Coraliomargarita algicola: one gene and its partner. The protein of the gene in region 1 interacts with the protein of each later gene in a pairwise test. Links are inferred from orthologs where the notes say so. Each region holds a gene or a part of one and is shown on either strand. Other genes may lie near its edges.

Region 1 (4,999 bases):
CTTCAGCGCCCCCAGCATCAGCACATTTTTATTTGCATAAGTATAACAAGGCGCCCCCCATTTGATCACTTCCACCAACTCAGTCTGTAAAACAATTGCGCGCAACGAGCGAAGCACCTCCGCCCAAGGATGCACTTTACAGTCCGGCGTACCTCCGAGCGCACAACGGCCACAACCGGCCTTAAGGTATTCATCCACATTGCTGGGTTTTACTGGCTTCGACATACAATTACTGTGATGGAGCATCCCCCGAGGCAATCGTCTGCACGCGCACACGCGCCATTCGCTGCTGCAATTCATCGGGCGCAGGAAGCGCAGACACTAAAGACTCCAATCGGCTCCAAGCATACACAGTGGCCCTGCGCGCGCAGTCCTCTAGCGGCGCTCCCGCCAGGCGCCCCTGCAAATAACCCGCCAAAAGGGAATCACCGGCACCCACGGTGCTGATCACATTGACTGGAGGCGCGCTCGCCATCAGCTCGGAATCTTCCGTCAGAAACAACGCCCCATCGCCTCCCAGCGAAACGATTAGGTTCGGAATGCGCTCGCGACAGAGCTTACGCGCCGCTTCCAGAGTGGCTTGGAAATCGTCAAATTTCGCATCCAATAACTCCGCCAACTCATGCTCATTGGGCTTCGCCAAATCTACGCCCGCAGCGACTGCGGCCTTCAAGGCGGCACCACTGGAATCGATCGCAACTTTGGCCCCCGCCTCACGTAAGCGAGGAATCAGCTCAAGCAAAAAGGCAGGCTCCACACCACGGGGCAAGCTACCGGCGATCACTACCCAGGTGCCGGCTTGCACCTGTTGCAACAGAGTGGACAACAAACCCTCACATTGCGCCGAGCTGGGAGCGGGTCCTGGCAAATTGAGATCTGTGGTGTCATTCGCCTGCGCATCGATAATCTTAATGCCGGTGCGCGTTTCACCCGGCACACGAATAAAGTTATCCTGCAGAGCGTGCCGTTTGAAGTGTGTTTCAAAAATCGCGGGGTTGTCTTCGCCCAAAAAGCCAGTGACAGCAACCGAAGCTCCCCCCAGCGCGAGCATCGTAGCGACATTCACGCCTTTACCGCCTGCTTGGCGATGCGAATCAGTGGCCCGATGCACCGTGCCCGGCAGCAGCTGATCCACAAATACGGAATGGTCGATCGCCGGATTTAGAGTCACTGTGATGATTGAGGGTTTAGTATTCATAGTCATCATGCTTGAGGCTTTCTATTATGGAGCTCCCATATTCTAACCGATCAAAGAAAAAGGTCAATGAAACGCCCCGCCACTATTTTTTCTTTCTGGGCAGGCCACTCTTATTATAAACAGCCTTAGATTTACGTTTTTTGTAGGGCTTACTCTTGGCGGCACCACTCTCGCCACCGCCATGTTTACCGCTCTGCAACGTCTCGATTTGATCGCGGATCATGGCCGCTTTCTCGAATTCCAACTTACGCGCGGCCTCCAGCATTTCCTCCTCCATCTCGGCGATGACTTCCGCGACATCGCGATCGTCGGACTCCGCGAGCAGGCCGATGACATCGTCTTCGCGTTCATCGTAGCGCTTGCCGGGTGCCTGCAAGCCATCATCGATCTCGCGCTTCACCCCAACCGGGATGATGCCGTGCTGCTTATTATGTGCGAGCTGCTTCTCCCGGCGGTAATCGGTGGTTTCTAATGTGAGCTGAATCGACTTGGTAATCACATCCGCATAGAGAATGACGCGCCCCTTTTCATGGCGCGCCGCACGGCCGGCGGTTTGAATCAAGCTAGTGGCGCTACGCAGAAAGCCCTCTTTGTCTGCATCGAGAATCGCCACCAAGGCCACTTCGGGCAAGTCCAGTCCTTCCCGCAGCAGATTGACTCCAACCAAGACATCAAATTCCCCCTTGCGCAGACGGCGCAAAATCTCAACTCGCTCGATGGCGTCGATGTCGGAGTGCAAGTATTCCACCTTCAGCCCCGCCTCGCGCAGGTAATCGCTCAAGTCCTCCGACATGCGCTTGGTCAAAGTCGTGGCTAGGGTGCGCTCTCCCATGTCGGCCGCCTGACGCACTTCGCCAATAAAGTCTTCCACCTGCCCCTGAATCGGGCGAATTTCCATCACCGGATCCACCAAGCCAGTCGGGCGAATCACTTGCTCGGCAATCACCTGGGACACATCGTATTCATGCTGCGCGGGGGTCGCGGACACGTAGATGGTCTGCCCGGTAATTTGATTAAACTCCTCTTCCTTTTGCGGACGATTATCCATGGCCGAGGGCAGGCGAAAGCCAAAGTCGACTAGACGCTCTTTGCGCGCGCGGTCGCCATTATACATAGCACGCACCTGGGGCAAGGTCACGTGACTCTCATCGACAAAGAGCAGCGCGTCCTCGGGAAAGAAATCGATCAGGCAGAAGGGACGCTCCCCAGGCTTACGACCGGAAAGGTAGCGTGAGTAATTTTCAATGCCAGTGCAAAAGCCCATCTCTTGCAGCAGCTCGATATCGTATTCCGTGCGCATGCGGATGCGCTGCGCCTCGATCAACATGTTTTTTGATTCAAAATATGCGACGCGCTCTTCCAACTCTTGCCGGATGCCCGCGATCGCGGCATCAACTTTATCCTTGGGAGTCACGTATTGAGTGGCCGGATACAGGTTAAACATTTCCAGCTGCTCGCTGGTCTCTCCAGTCACAGGATCCAGCTCGCGAATACTCTCGATTTCGTCGCCCCAGAACTCAATACGAATCCCGGACTCCATATAGGCGGGGTAAATATCCACCACATCGCCGCGCACTCGAAAGCTGCCCCGCTTGAAATCGACATCATTGCGCTCATAGAGAATCCCGACCAGCTGCTCCAGAAAGTCGTCGCGCGAAAGCTCCAGCCCCGCACGTAGCGGAAGCATCATCGCCTTGAAGTCCTCCGGCGAACCGAGACCGTAGATGCAGGACACACTGGCGATCACAATCACGTCCTTGCGGCTGATCAGCGACGACGAGGCAGAGATGCGCAGGCGCTCGATATCGTCGTTGATCGAGGAATCTTTCTCGATGTAGGTATCCGTCTGCGGAATGTAGGCCTCCGGTTGGTAGTAGTCGTAATAGCTGACGAAATACTCGACCGCATTTTCCGGAAAGAAGGCCTTAAACTCGGAGTAGAGCTGAGCAGCCAAGGTCTTATTGTGCGAAATAATCAACGCCGGACGCTGCAACTCCTGGATAACATTGGCCATGGAGAAGGTTTTTCCCGAGCCCGTCACCCCCAACAAGGTCTGATAACGATTGCCCGCGCGGATGGACTCGACCAATTGTCGAATCGCTTCTGGTTGGTCCCCCTGTGGGGAGTAGTCGCTGCTCAGTTTAAAATCCACAGAAATACAGATTGCAGAGTTCCCAAGAGACGCAAGCGCAAGGCGAACTTGCGACTTTGTTCGCAGAGCGACCTCACATTTCGATCAGACGCGACTGGCGTCGCATCGCTACAATTTCAGCAGGAACTTGCGCTAGCAAGGTCTGAGCAGAATTAGAAGATTGAAAAGTAAGAAGAGAAAGAATTAACTTGCGATTCACCTACGCGCTGAATTAGAAGCGCTTACTTCACTCGTAAAATAGATAAATCAAACTAATCGAAAGATGCCAGTAGCCACACCAAAACAATACGAAGCGATGCTCGACGCCGCCCAAAAGGGCAACTACGCCTACCCGGCCGTCAACGTGACTTCGATCACCACAATCAATGCCGCACTCAAGGCATTTTCCGACGCGAAATCTGACGGAATTATTCAAGTGTCCACTGGTGGCGGTCAATTCGCCTCTGGCCTCAATGTAAATGACGCAGCTTTCGGTGCGATCGTTCTCGCCGAAGCCACTCACATTTTGGCTGAAAAGCACGATGTGCTGGTTGCCCTACACACCGACCACTGCCACCCTGAAAAAGTCGACGGCTTCCTCAAACCTCTGCTCGAAGCTTCTCGCAAGCGCATCGCAGAAGGCAAGGGCCCACTTTTCCAATCACACATGTTCGACGGTTCTGTCGTCGACCTTAAGGAAAACCTCGAAATCTCCAAGGCTTTGCTGAAGGAGTGCGCCGAGCTCGACATCATCCTTGAAGTTGAAGCTGGTTGCGTCGGCGGCGAAGAAGACGGCCACGACACCTCAGGCCTGCCCGCTGAAAAGCTCTACACCACTCCCGAAGACATGGTTGAAGTTTACGAAGCCCTCCAGCCAATCGGCCGCTTCCTCTTCGCTGCAACTTTCGGTAACGTGCACGGCGCTTACAAGCCCGGCTCCGTAAAGCTGAAGCCAACCATCCTGCGCGACGGCCAAAAAGCTGTCACCGAGAAGCATGGCGCCGATGCACTGATGGACCTCGTCTTCCACGGCGGCTCCGGTTCCGAGCTCAGCGACATTCGCGAAACTCTGGAGTATGGTGTGGTCAAGATGAACATCGACACCGACACACAGTACGCATTCACACGCCCAGTCGTGACACATATCTGCGAAAACATCGAAGGTGTGCTCAAGATCGACGGCGAAGTTGGCAACAAGAAGGTCTACGACCCACGCGGCTACCTCAAGAAAGCTGAAAAGAACATGGCAGATCGCTTGATGCAAGCTGCCGACGACCTCTGCTCCACAGGCAAAACAATCTTCGGCACAGTCTAAAGCAGCCGACTGATTTTATTTTTCAAAGCCGGATTCCGCTTAGCGGTATCCGGCTTTTTCGTACCCTGACTTCACACTTGCCGCGAATCGCGACAAGCACTCTAATATGCAACGGATTATGAGACGTCTATTCGCCCCGAGAGAATCACACCCTGCCGAAACCCGCACCGCCATTGTCCCCGCAACTGTTAAAAAGTTCAAAGACTTGGGACTCGACGTCAGTGTCGAAACAGGCATCGGCCTACAATCCGACTTCAACGACGAAGCCTACCAAACAGCTGGAGCTGAAATCGTCCAAGCCAGCGCCGCTGGCTACGCCACGGCCGACATAGTGATACGGGTGCGCAAACCGCAG
Region 2 (5,499 bases), 510 kb from region 1 along the record:
CAAACTCAGGGTGGCCTGGAGTTTCGGAGCCCAGTTGGCGGAAGTTTTTCACCTCTTCCAAGGAGAGCTCGTAGCCCGCGAGGTGTAGCCATGAGTAAAGGAACATTGAGCCGTGACCGCCGGAGAGCACGAAACGGTCACGATTCAGCCATTTGGGCTCTGCTGGATTGTAGCGGAGGCCGCCTGCGCCATAGAGCACGGCGCCGATTTCGGCACAGCCGAGAGGGAGGCCTAGGTGGCCAGAGCTGCAGGCGTGAATTGCGTCGATTGCGAGTCCGCGTGCTTGAGTTGCTGCTTGGGAGAGAATCTCTGTTTGCATAATGTTTCTAGGTGATGGGCCCTGAGCGGGCGGAATTTTGATAATCTGAAAGCGCCGAAGATGAACGGATGCCATCTAATGAAAAGGAAAAATGGGGAATTCCGTATGAATTTGCTTCATTACAGTCATTCAGAACTCGACTCTCAGCTGTCAGGGCTCTAGCTCGAAGGCATGACTCATGAAGAATTAGAAGAAGGCAAGGTGCTCAATCTCGATTTCGCAAAGCTGCGTAAGGTGGCCAATTGCGAGTCCGACGTGCTGCCTGCGATCGCTCAAGATTCGCAAACCGGTGAGGTGCTGATTGTCGGCTACGCCAATGAACTGGCGCTGGAAACCGCTCTCGAATGTGGCATGGCGACCTTTTGGAGCACCAGTCGCAACGAGCTCTGGATCAAGGGCAAGACCAGTGGCGATTATTTGAAAATCGAAGAGATCCGCGTCAATTGTGAGCAAAATTCGATTCTCTACAAGGTGACGCCGGCGGGCAAGGGCGCCTGCCACACCAAAAACCAAGCGGGCATTGCTCGCTCAGGGTGCTACTACCGTCGCCTCAAAGAGGACGGCAGTCTGGAATTCGTGGACGAGGCGCAAGTTTAGAGCGCGCTGACGAGGCCCTCTAATTCTCGTCGTCCGAAATGCCTAGCTTTTGGCGGATCTCGGGGAATTCGTTGAGCTCGGCCAAGAACTCGTCGACATCGAAGTCGGCCACCATGAAGTCCTCATACTCAAAGGTGGGCGTCTTGGTCTGTCCGCTCAGGGCCACCATGGCGTCCATGTCCTTGGCGTTTACATTGACATCACGCACGTCCAGATCGACACCTTGCGAATTGAAAAAAGAAAGGGCTTCACGGCACCAGGGGCAACCGGATTTTATGTAGAGAATCGGTAGTTTGTTTTTGCTCATAATTTATTCTTAAACCTACTCAATATAGTGCTTGTGACAACGTAAATTCAACGATTCGTAACTTTATCTGTAGTGGACTTGCGCCCCTGCATAATCTCCTATATAAGCGCTCCTCTTGTAGATTTATGAGTTCCACCGATGCAGTGACCACTCCAAAGCAATTAGCCGATTCGATTTCTGTTAAAGGTGCGCGCGAGCATAATCTAAAAAACATCAACGTGGACATTCCGCGCAATCAGTTGGTGGTCATCACGGGCGTCAGTGGTTCGGGTAAATCCTCACTGGCCTTCGATACCATCTATGCGGAGGGCTATCGTAAATACATCGACAGCCTCTCGACTAAGGCGCGTATGGTCCTGGAGCAAATTCCGCGTCCGGATGTGGACTACATTCAAGGTCTCTCGCCCGTCATCGCGCTGGAGCAGCGCACCGGGGGCGGGGGCAATCCGCGCAGCACCGTGGCAACGGTTACCGAAATCGCCGATTTCGCCCGTGTGCTGTGGGCGGTCTGCGGCACACCTTATTGCCCGAAGGATGGCGGCATTATTGAGCGGCGCTCGATGGACGATTGCCTGACGCGCATTTATGCGGAGCCGGAGGGGAGTCGCTTGATGATTCTCGCTCCGTGGATGACGGCCAAGCCTGCGATCTTGCGCGAAGAATTGCCGCGCTTGCAGCAGCGAGGCTTCCAGCGAGTGCGCCTTAACGGCGAGATCCGCCGTCTGGATGAGCATGATCTGATCGATTCCAAGGCTGCGTCGATTACGGTCGAGATCGTGGTCGATCGTATTGTGCTCAAGGCCGACCAACGCAGTCGGCTGGCGGACTCCTTGGACTTGGCCTTCAGTGAGGGGGAGGACCGTGCGCTGATTTTAATTGAGGACGGACAGCAATGGCGTGAACTCCCCTTGAGTAACCGTCTGGCTTGCGTGAATTGCGGCGATGTGTATGAGCCTGTCTCACCGCGTCATTTTTCCTGGAATCATGCCGAGGGCGCCTGTTCTGAGTGCGGCGGGCTGGGGGAGACCTTGCAATTTCAGCCCGAACTGATTGTGCCAGATTCGAGTATTTCTGTGAAAAAGGGGGCGATTAAGCCATGGCGGCTCGGGTCCAAGCAGATGATCATTCGGCACAACGCGATTCTCAAGCAGTTGGCCGAGCAATTGCCATTTGATCCCAACTTGGCCTGGGATGAACTCGATGCCGATGTGCGCGCGCAAATCCTACATGGCGCGGGCGAGCGACTGTTCAGTTTTAAGCTCAAGGGCGGCAATACTAAGCCTGAGTTGATGCCATTTGAGGGCGTGTTGACGGATCTGGAAAATATTCGTCGCCACACCACTAGCGACGGCCTGCGCGCCCGCCTGATGGCTTATCAAACCAGCAGTCGCTGCGAGGCCTGCTCCGGTCGCCGGCTGCGTCCGTCGAGCTTGAGTGTCTTGATCGAGGGGCGCTCCATTACCGATTTGCTGGCCATGTCGCTGCAAGAAGCGCAAGGCTTCGTGGATGCGCTGCAAAGCAATCCGGCCTATGCGACTGTGGGCGACGCCGTGCGCGGTCTCGGTTCGCGACTCTCCTTTTTGAATGAAGTCGGGCTCAGTTACCTCACGCTCAATCGCACATACACCAGCTTAAGTGGGGGCGAAGCGCAGCGCGTGCGCTTGGCGACTCAGCTGGGCATGTCGCTGGTCGGCGTGGTCTATCTCTTAGATGAACCGAGCATTGGACTGCATCCATTGGACAACCGTCGATTGATTCAAACGCTCATCGGTTTACGTGAGCGCGGCAACTCCGTCGTCGTAGTGGAACACGATGGTGAAACCATGTTGGCGGCCGATCATCTGATCGAGCTCGGTCCGGGCGCGGGCGTTGAGGGGGGCGAGTTGATTTATCAGGGCAGCCCCACAGATGCGTTTAATAATACATACAGTCGCTCTGGCATGTTCCTCAGCGGGGAGGCGCGTGTTGAAAAGAATGCGCGCACGCTGCGTCCTAAGTCCGACTGGTTGAGCGTCGAGGGGGCGTATGAAAACAACCTCAAGCAGGTCGATGCGAAGTTTCCTGTTGGCCTGCTGAGCGTGGTTTGTGGGATGTCCGGCTCCGGGAAGAGCACCTTGGTCAACGACATCCTGGCCAAGGCTGCGGCTTTTAAACTGAACCGGGCCAAGACGATTCCCGGCAAGCATAAGAAGATCACAGGGCTGGATCATTTCCTCTCTGTCATTCAAGTCGATCAATCGCCGATCGGTCGCAGCCCGCGCTCCAACCCGGCGACTTTTACCAAGCTCTTCGATCAGTTGCGGGACCTTTTCGTTAAATGCTCGATCGCTAAGATACGCGGATACAAGCGCAACCGTTTTTCCTTCAATGTGAGTGGTGGGCGTTGCGAACGTTGCAAAGGCGACGGCGTGATTAAGCTCGATATGCAGTTTATGGCCGACGTGTATAGCGAGTGCCCCAGTTGCAAGGGGCGTCGCTATAATCGGGAAACGCTGGATGTGCGCTTTAAAGGCTATAATATCGCCGATGTTTTGGAGATGAGTGTGGACGAAGCCTTGCAAGTCTTTGGGAAGCAGCCACGCATTGCCGAGAAATTGCACACTTTGGCCGATGTCGGGCTCGGTTACATCAAGCTGGGCCAGCCCGCCACCACGCTCTCTGGTGGTGAAGCGCAGCGGATTAAACTGTCCTTAGAATTGAGCAAGCGCCAGCAGGGCCAGACGCTCTACATCCTCGATGAGCCGACGACCGGTCTACATTGGCTGGATGTGCAGCGCCTCATGGACCTGGTCTTCAAGCTACGTGATGCGGGTAACACCATCCTGATCATCGAGCACGACCTGGATGTGATTCGCATGGCCGATTGGATCATCGAGCTCGGTCCCGAGGGAGGAGAGGCCGGCGGCGAAATCGTCTTTCAGGGGGAGCCATCTGCGTTCTACGAGGGGAGTACCAGCCCTACGCAGCAGATGCTCAAGGATATGATTTCTTAAGTTGCTGGTATTGCCGCCATGCAAGATAGGATAAATGTTGAGGCAAGCGAGTCAGCTGGTATAAATTCTGATTGATCGACCTTAATTCTGTGGGTTTGTATAGTTTCTCAAACGTTTTAGCTTGTAGTGGGTATCCCAGAAACTTGCTGATTTGGTCAATGCGTTCTTCGGGGTTTTGGGTCATGCTCTCTAATGAGAAGAAGAGGCAATCATTGGGGTGCTTTTGGTGGAAATTGATGCAGCAGCGCGTGTAAACTAGCCAGCCTCTTAGCCACATCGCACGCGCGCGCCAGTGAAGTTTGCCCGATTTTTCTCGGCGATTTAGGGATTCGATGACTGAAAATGGATTTCGGTAAACGAATAGAAACTTAGCGTCGGGGCAGAGGTCTCTCCATAATTCCAGAAACAGTGTGCTTCGTGGGTCTTTCCAGCCCCAGACGCCGTGAGATCCTTTTTTCGAGAGTAGGTCCAAGGCCATCTGGCGTTCTTCGTCATTTGGCATGATCGAACTCGGTGCATACCAATTACTCTTGTGGTATTTTTGAATCAGCCTGATGTGAAAATTTAGGAACTCGGTATCTTCGTAGTAACCATTGGGGTTTCCTGAATCTTTTTCGACCAAGTCGGAGCCCATGTGAATACCAGATTCATTTAAAAAGCTACCTAACAGGGAGGTGCCGGAGCGGTGCATGCCAGTTAAGATGATTGGCGGTGGGGGAGATAGCTTGTTCGTGTTCAATGATTCTAAAAGTGAGTGGCTGTGAAGTTCAGTTATGCTAGAGGCTGTAAATGTCGCGCTAGCATCCTATGGATGAACAGTTCTTGGCTTTTATTCTTGTGAGATGGTTGGGCTTGATGGCGGGCGTCGTAGGTGGGGGAAGTCCTCCTGTGGTTCTTCGCAATCAAGGAACTCGCACAGTGGCCCCCATCCGCTGTTCGATTGAAGTTCTATTTCGAGATAGTCCGCCTTGCGATCGCGAAAGTATGCACGTGCGGCCGCCAGGTGTAAGTCGTAGACTTGGCTGTAAAGATCTTTGTTGAAGGCATAGCTGCCAAATATTTGTAGTCGCATGTGCATGAGGCGTGGTTCGAAATAATCGCCAATGTAGTATGATACCGCGCGTCTTAGATGCTTCCATGAGCAAAAAACGTTTCTAGCTCTCAGTGGCATATGGTGTAAGCCTAGGCCGTCGAACTTGGAAAATTGACGCTCAACAGAAGTCAGCCAGCTTTCCTTCTCGCGCGTAGTGAGTATGAAACGGCTATTGGGATACTCCTTATCG

What was found.
Region 2: the proteins of uvrB (region 1) and uvrA interact in binary tests that used the Escherichia coli proteins (3 or more experiments, as listed by UniProt). The link is inferred for Coraliomargarita algicola from one-to-one orthologs.

The regions. Positions count from the first base shown.
Region 1 is NZ_CP138858.1:2,665,941-2,670,939, forward strand. The notes cover bases 816-3,728. They hold uvrB (excinuclease ABC subunit UvrB), read right to left. Parts: upstream 3,351-3,728; coding sequence 1,281-3,350; downstream 816-1,280. Other genes in these bases: pfkB (1-phosphofructokinase), read right to left, coding at 816-1,198; fbaA (class II fructose-bisphosphate aldolase), read left to right, coding at 3,613-3,728. Also shown: SH580_RS10725 (YdeI/OmpD-associated family protein), read right to left, coding at 1-225; more of pfkB, read right to left, coding at 230-815; more of fbaA, read left to right, coding at 3,729-4,644; SH580_RS10745 (NAD(P) transhydrogenase subunit alpha), read left to right, coding at 4,763-4,999. UniProt on the Escherichia coli protein: The UvrABC repair system catalyzes the recognition and processing of DNA lesions. A damage recognition complex composed of 2 UvrA and 2 UvrB subunits scans DNA for abnormalities.
Region 2 is NZ_CP138858.1:2,152,190-2,157,688, reverse strand. The notes cover bases 1,004-4,416. They hold uvrA (excinuclease ABC subunit UvrA), read left to right. Parts: upstream 1,004-1,348; coding sequence 1,349-4,216; downstream 4,217-4,416. Other genes in these bases: SH580_RS08455 (sulfotransferase family protein), read right to left, coding at 4,197-4,416; SH580_RS08465 (glutaredoxin family protein), read right to left, coding at 1,004-1,223. In the rest of the region: tkt (transketolase), read right to left, coding at 1-319; SH580_RS08470 (phosphoribosyl-AMP cyclohydrolase), read left to right, coding at 491-916; more of SH580_RS08465, read right to left, coding at 936-1,003; more of SH580_RS08455, read right to left, coding at 4,417-4,955; SH580_RS08450 (sulfotransferase family protein), read right to left, coding at 5,046-5,499. UniProt on the Escherichia coli protein: The UvrABC repair system catalyzes the recognition and processing of DNA lesions. UvrA is an ATPase and a DNA-binding protein. A damage recognition complex composed of 2 UvrA and 2 UvrB subunits scans DNA for abnormalities.